DNA from 2 places in the Microbulbifer elongatus genome. Region 1 is predicted to be linked to the other one. Evidence: predicted binding sites of a transcription regulator. Region 1 holds the regulator's gene; the other holds the start of a gene.
What was found. Region 1 encodes LexA, which represses DNA repair genes until DNA is damaged. Its sites were predicted from a motif close to ACTGTNTNTANANACAGT; they were not measured.
Positions count from the first base shown of each region.

Region 2: a site for LexA is predicted at 1,601-1,618, ahead of LRR79_RS13770 (PA0069 family radical SAM protein). Genes of this name have one in related genera too.

Region 1 covers NZ_CP088953.1:2,603,105-2,606,959, reverse strand. Annotated here, with positions in the region: gene LRR79_RS10650 (TetR/AcrR family transcriptional regulator) at 1-407, opposite strand, end outside; gene LRR79_RS10645 (DUF6763 family protein) at 649-981, shown strand; gene lexA (transcriptional repressor LexA) at 1,139-1,747, shown strand; gene LRR79_RS10635 (hypothetical protein) at 1,926-2,180, opposite strand; gene LRR79_RS10630 (DUF6586 family protein) at 2,282-2,821, opposite strand; gene topA (type I DNA topoisomerase) at 2,904-3,855, opposite strand, start outside.
Region 2 covers NZ_CP088953.1:3,325,514-3,329,368, forward strand. Annotated here, with positions in the region: gene LRR79_RS13765 (FMN-binding glutamate synthase family protein) at 1-1,507, opposite strand, end outside; gene LRR79_RS13770 (PA0069 family radical SAM protein) at 1,638-2,726, shown strand; gene LRR79_RS13775 (GIY-YIG nuclease family protein) at 2,754-3,053, shown strand; gene LRR79_RS13780 (TSUP family transporter) at 3,078-3,851, shown strand.

The DNA of each region.
Region 1 (3,855 bases):
TAGCTGTCGCCATAGCGGGATACGATAAAGCGGCGCAGATGCCCCTGAGACTGCGTATACGCCAGTCCCAGCAGACGCATAAAGCGCTTGGGGTCGCGCCCCTGGCTGGCGAGCCCCGCGAGGGCAACGCGATACAGACTCTGCAGGAGATCATCCAGCTGCAACGGCTCGCTCGCACCACCCCGCCGGGTAAGCTCGCGATTCAGAATATCCGTAAAAGGTGTAAGGAAACGTTCAAAAACCGCCTGAATCAATTCTTTTTTAGAACCAAAATGGTAATTGACCGCTGCCAGGTTCACCCCGGCGGTACTGGTTATGGTCCGCAGGGAGGTCTCCGTAAAACCCCGCTCTGCGAACAGGACTTCCGCGGCGTCCAGAATACGATGGACCGTGTCTGACTGACTCATGCCGATTTCACACCAATTCAAACCAACAATTAAAACGCTTGTTTCAACGGGAGACTAGCACAGTCCGCCGGCGATGAAACCTGCGCTACCCATCCCAGTCTTTACCGCGCGACGGCTTTTAGCCCTCGACGAAAGTACCAAGCCCACCTCCCCCACGTTAGAACGAGTGTACAAGCTCTGAAAGCGCCGGGATGGAACGGAAGGCGGAGATACCACGACAGTAAAAGAGGAGGAGCACGCCATGGCACGAATCGCTCCGGAAATTGGCAATTGGTTTGAAAACTTCGATACCGGTGATCTGTTTGAAGTGGTTGCCGTCGATCACCCGGCTCGCACCATTGAAATCCAGTACCTGGACGGCAGTCTGGACGAAATCGACTTCCAGAACTGGCCGGCAATGCCGGTCATCGGCGCTGCGGCTCCCGAAGACCCCAACGCCGGGTACGGCACTGTGGCGGATGAAATGCAGGATGACGAAGATGCCGGTTATCGCAGTCCGATTTTTTCCCCCGCACAGAGTGCGATCGACCGGCTCGAGGGGGAAAGCTTCCCCGGTACCGATGAGGGCTTCTGAGCCATTGCACTCAATCCTGATGACCCTGCGCCTGTCAGTACGGAGTGGACCGCGGCATTCGCCGCCACCAGTGCACAGGTCGCTTTGATTGCGCGCCCCTGAAATCTGTATATAATCACAGCAACTGTATAAAAATACAGACAACAGGAAGGCGCTCATGACAAACCTCACCGCACGCCAGGCTCAGGTACTGGAACTGATCAAATCCTATCTGGACGATACGGGCTACCCGCCCACCCGAGCCGAAATTGCCCAGGAGCTGGGTTTTCGCTCTCCCAATGCTGCGGAAGAGCACCTCAAGGCACTGGCCCGCAAAGGTGCAATTGAAATGGTCGCCGGCGCATCCCGCGGCATCCGTATCCCCGACTACAACAATGGCCTGCCGATCGTGGGCCGCGTTGCAGCGGGTAACCCGATTCTGGCGGAAGAGAATATCGAGGAATACTGTGAGATTCCCGCGGAGTTTTTTCATCCGCCGGCAGATTACCTGTTGCGGGTGCACGGCATGAGCATGAAGGACGCGGGTATTCTCGATGGGGATTTACTGGCGGTGCAGCGCACCGACAATATTCGCAATGGGCAGATTGTGGTCGCGCGTATCGAAGACGAAGTCACGGTAAAACGCTTCAAGCGCCGCGGGAACCAGGCGACGGTGCAGCTGCTGCCAGAGAATCAGGATTTTGATGTGATTGAAGTGGATATGCGGGATCGCAGCTTTGCGATTGAAGGTCTCGCGGTGGGTGTGATTCGCCAGAATCCGATCTGATGTTGGCGGTGTAAGCGGCGAGCCTTCAGGTTTTCCGGCCCCCGTTGCCGGATCAAGTACGGCACAGGCTATTCGCCGGGATGACGAATCGCCAAACATTCCGAACCTCGTATTTCGAACATAAAAAAACAGGGCTTCAGCCCTGTTTTTTTATGTATACGAATCAACCACAGAATGATCAGTGAATGGTGTGCTCGGTGAGGTCTACCTCTTCATCCTCGAACGGCTCTGGCTCCATCTCATTGATGTCCTGCACCGCTTCGATCCCAGCTTCCAGCATGGCGCGGGCTACGGCCACCTTGTGTTCCCGCAGGAAGTGCTGGCTCTCGTCCGAGAAATGAATACGCACCAGCGGTTCCCCTTTGTGACCAGCGCGTCGCAGCGCCACATCACCATTGGACAACTCAATGATTTCGTAAGTCTCGGTAGACATTCACTTCTCCAATAACCGCGTGATTTGGAGGCAGTGTAACACAGCGGCGCCTGATTAATCAGCGGGCAGCGGGTGATAGGTTTCCTTCCTGCCCCGGGGGATCACCACTCCTGGCTGTGGGCCCGCTGGCGCTGAATCAGCTCGGACAGCCCCTGATACCACTCCTGTACCCGCTCCCGGGTGAGCGGCTGATCCGAAGTGGCCACACTCCGGCCCAGATCATCAAGCTGACGCACCGGGATGACGGACTGAACACCGCTGGCAGGGCTGGATGTGGTGGCCGAGGAAACACTCAGGGCCCACAGTCGATGCCAGGCCCCGCAGAGACCGGCAAACCAGCTGTCGGGGTTTTCAGCAAGACTGACTAGCTCATTGGCCTCAGCACTGAACTTCCCGCGCTGGGCGACCAGGTGCGCCAGCGCATGGGCGGTTTCCGGTTCAGCACCGGTGGCAAAGCCCAGCTGCATCTGGTGCCCCTGCTCCGCCAGAAACCCCCGGTACCCACGCCACAGCTGCACTACCGCCGCTTCCAGCAGGGAGGCTTCCAGCAGTGGAGTATCCCCCGCTTGCGCGCTGGATTGCAGCAGCAGCTGGGCTTTGCGCAGTGCCGACGCGACGGTTCCGGTATAGGGATTACTCAAACTGCATTACCCACTAGTCTTTCTCCCAGATTTCCTGGATCCCGGCATGCGCCGGGATGATGGAGAGCGGCGTCCCGGCCAGTTACTTGGCCGGGGACTTTTTGGCGGCTGCCTTTTTCTTCGCCGGCGCTTTTTTGGCGACCGCTTTCTTGGCAGGCGCTTTCTTGGCAGCGGCTTTTTTCTTCGCCGGTGCTTTTTTCGCAGGAACGTCTATCTGCCATTTGCCATCGCGATAGAAGGCTTTCCAGCCAGTGGCCTTGCCGTCCTCTTCACTCTGAACGTACTGCTCCTGGGTTTTACGACTGAACCGCACAACCGTATCTCGGCCTTCGTTGTCTTCGGTAGGCGCCGAGAACAGGAAACTGTACTTGGGATCAATCTCATCCTTGTGGGGCAGCAGCTCCTTGACCAGGGGCGCGCGGGTTTCACGATTTTTCGGGAACTGACTGGCCGCAAGGAACAGCCCGGACGCACCGTCGCGCAGGATGTAGGTGTCTTCCACCTTTTCACAGGCGAGCTCCGGCATGGGCACCGGATCCATTTTCGGCGGTGCCGGCTGGCCGCTTTTCAGCAGCTTGCGGGTGTTTTTACAGGTCTCGCTGGTACAACCGAAGTACTTGCCAAACCGGCCAGACTTCAGCTGCATGTCGGCACCGCACTTGTCGCACTCGATGACCGGACCGTCGTAACCCTTGATCTTGAAGGTACCCTTCTCAACCTCGAAACCATTGCAATCGGGATTGTTGCCGCAAATATGCAGTTTGCGGTGTTCGTCCACCAGGTAGTTGTCCATGGCGGTGCCACACTTGGGGCAACGGCGCTTTTCACGCAGCTGACGGGTTTCCGCATCTTCGTCTTTCTCGGCATCCACGGCTTCTTCACCGGACACCAGATTCATGGTGTTGGTACAACGCTCCTTGGGTGGCAGCGCATAGCCGGAACATCCGAGGAATACGCCGGTGGAACCGGTGCGAATCTGCATGTGGCGACCGCACTTGCCGCACTCGATGTCTGTATCCGTCGGCGTATTGCGG
Region 2 (3,855 bases), 720 kb from region 1:
GTTTGCCCTCCGGTGCCAGGCTGGTCAGCGGCACGGGCACGCCGCGCTCGTTGATCACCTCCACGTGAGCGCGGCGCAACCGGCGCGGTTCCGGTACGCCGCAGGAGTGCGCGATGGTGCCCACTTCGTATTCCATATTGCGGGCGTAGTGGTAGACGCGTTCGGCTTTATCCATGGGATCCAGCCCCTGCTGCAACTCCGGGTTGTGGGTGGTAACACCGGTAGGACAGGTATTTTTATTGCACTGCATGGCCTGAATACAACCGAGGGCGAACATGAATCCCCGCGCGCAATTTACAAAATCGGCCCCCATGGCAAGGGCCCAGGCGACCATTGAGGGGGTGAGCAATTTACCGGCGCAAATGATTCTGATGCGATCACGCAGGCCATATTCCGTCATCAAATCCACCACCAGCGGTAAACTGCGATTCAGTGGCAGGCCCATGTAGTCCATCAGGCTCTGCGGCGCGGCACCACTGCCACCATCCGCGCTATCGATGGTAATAAAGTCCGGCGCACTCGCCGCACCGCGCCGCAAAATCGCCTCACACAGCTCGTGCAGCCAATCGCTGTTTCCGATGACACACTTGAAGCCGGTGGGTTTGCCGGTGACCTCGCGAATATGATTGATCATATCCAGCAGGCCATCGACGTCGTGAAACTCCGGGTGCCCGTTGGGGCTGATTGAATCCTCCCCAACCGGTATGCCACGCACCCGGGCAATTTCCGGGGTCACCTTGACTCCCGGCAGGATGCCACCCTTCCCCGGCTTTGCCCCCTGCGAGAGCTTCAGCTCGAACATTTTGACCTGTTCGTGTTCGGCAACCTCGCGCAGTTTTTCGTCGGACAGCCTGCCCTCCATATCGCGCACACCATACTTCGCGGTCCCAATCTGAAATACGATGTCACAACCGCCAGCCAGATGGTGGGAAGACAGGCCCCCTTCCCCGGTATTCAGCCAAATGCCCGCTTTGGCCGCGCCTTTGGAGAGCGCAGTGACCGCGGGCACCGACAGTGCGCCAAAACTCATTCCAGAAATGTTGAAAATCGATCGGGTGGTGTACGGCTTGCGCGCGACTCCATCTCCCAGCGTGACCTCTTTCGGGGGCACCGCATCTTTGGCCAGGGTAGGGAAAGGATGATTGAGAAACACGACATCGCCCGGTTGATTCAGCGGACGGGTGGAGCCGAATGCAAGAGTGGAGTCTACATTTTTCGCTGCGCGGTACACCCAGCTGCGCTGGGCGCGATTGAACGGCATCTCCTCCCGGTCCAGGGCAAAGAAATACTGACGAAAAAACTCACCCAGGTGTTCGAACTGATAGCGGAAACGCCCCAGCACCGGAAAGTTGCGGCGGATCGCCTGTTTTGTCTGGCGGATATCCGACAGGTACAGGTACACCACATACAGCACCAGCACCACCAGCCCGAAGGCGAACAACATGGCAAATATCTGGAGTACCTTGACCGCAAAAGCATAGATAGCGGCGACAGCTTGAAGATCCATTCCCTAGTTCCCGATTACTCGTCGTTATTGCGTACTGACCGGTCATTGTAAGTGCTGGAGAGCACCCTTGCACCGTCTGCAACCTGGCAATAAACTGTACATACATACAGCCAGACACCCGATACCCGCCGTGGCCAACGACGTTCCCGACAATCCCACCCGCTCCCTCAAGGGCCGCGGTGCCATCAGTAACCTGGCGGGGCGCTTTGTAGATCAGGTTAGCAGCCGCGAGTGCGATGGCTGGGAGACCCTGCTGGAGCCCGTGGAGAGGATCGAGACGGTAGCGATCGAGGAAAAGGCAAAATCCATTATCGCCACCAACCAGTCACCGGACATTCCCTTCAGCCAGTCGATCAACGCTTATCGGGGCTGCGAGCATGGCTGCGTTTACTGTTACGCCCGCCCGGCCCACGCCTATATGGATCTGTCACCGGGGCTCGATTTTGAAACCCGGCTGTTCTACAAGCCCAACGCGGTGGAACTGCTGGAATCGGCACTGCGCAAAAAGACCTACCGCTGCAGCCCCATCGCCATGGGTACCAATACCGACCCCTACCAGCCCCTGGAGAAAGACAAGCAGATCACCCGCCGGATTCTGGAAACCCTGCAGCGCTATCGCCACCCGGTCACCATCGTCACCAAGAGCCAGCTGATCCTGCGCGACCTGCCGATCCTTGCCGAATTGGCCCAGGATAATCTGGCCCATGTGGGCATCAGCGTGACCACACTGGACAATGCACTGAAGCGCAAGCTGGAGCCACGCACCGCCGGCCCGGGGGCACGCCTGCGCACCATTGAAGCGCTGGCCCATGCCGGCATTCCCACCGCAGTGATGGCCGCGCCGATGATTCCCGCCCTCAACGATTCGGAACTGGAACAGATACTCACCCGCGCCCATTCGGCAGGCGCCATCCACGCCGCCTATATTCTGCTGCGGCTGCCCTACGAGGTGGCGCCACTGTTCCGCCAGTGGCTGGCGGAGCACTATCCACAACGGGCCGAGCATGTCATGAGCCTGGTGCAGCAGAGCCGCGGCGGCAAAGACAATCAGACAGCGTTCGGCCAGCGCCAGCGCGGTACCGGCGTATTTGCCCAGTTACTGCAGCAGCGATTTCGGATAACCTGTCGCAAACTGGGCCTGAACGCACGCAAGCTGGACCTGGATTGCAGTGAGTTCACCCTGCCACCCCAGTCCGGTGAGCAGCAGAGCCTGTTTTGAACGACTTTCTCTTACGGCGGTAGTGTTTTGTCCGACTGGTTTATTTACCTGATTCGCACCAGTAAAGGCACGCTGTATACCGGTATCACCCGGGACGTAGAGCGGCGCTTTCAGGAGCACAGCAGTGGTGGCCCCAAAGCCGCCAAGGCGCTGCGCGGACGCGGCCCCCTGACCCTGGAATTCCAGCAGGGTGTCGACAGCCATTCCGAGGCGCTCAAACTGGAATTGCAGGTGAAAAAGTGGAGCAAAGCGCGCAAGGAAGCGTTGATCGCCGGTGCACTCAGCCTGCCGGAGAAAATATTGAACCCGGCTTCCGAAACCCCCTAATCCGACTTACCCAAGAAGTACCCGATGGAAATCACTCTCACGCTGCTGTTGATCCTGTTTGCCGTGGCCATGCTGGCGGGCTGGGTGGATACCCTCGCCGGTGGCGGCGGCCTGCTGACGGTACCTGCGCTTCTGCTTGCGGGCGTACCGCCGGTGGCCGCTCTGGCCACCAACAAGAGCCAGGCCATTCTGGGAACCTTTACCGCGACCGCCACCCTGTATTCCAAGGGGCACTTACGCGAGCGCTCATTGATCTTCCCCATCATTACCGCCGGGATTGGCGCGGGCGTGGGTGCCTGGCTGATTCAGCGGGTGGACACCAGCTGGCTCAACTGGGTAATCCCCCTGTTGCTGCTGAGCGTCGCGCTGTACGTGTGGTTCACTCCCAACATGGGCAATAGCGAGCGCGAAGGGAAAATGCGTGAAAAGCAGTGGGCGCTGACCTGCGTCCCCGCCGTGGGTGTGTACGACGGGGCCTTTGGTCCGGGAACCGGCACCTTCTTCGCCGCCTCCGGGGTCGCATTTCGCGGGCAGACCCTGCTCACCGCCACTATCCGCGCAAAGCTGTTCAACCTCACCACCAACGTGGTTTCCCTCGCGCTGTTTGCCGCCGGTGGCAAGGTGATCTGGACCATTGGCGGTGCCATGATGGTCGGGCAGATGCTGGGCGCCTTTATCGGCAGTCACACCATGCTCGCCGGCGGTACCCGCCTGATTCGCCCCCTGGTGATCACCATGTGCATATTGATGTCGCTGGGGCAGATCGCCCAGCATCTGGATCTGATTCCGCTGCCCTAGTGGT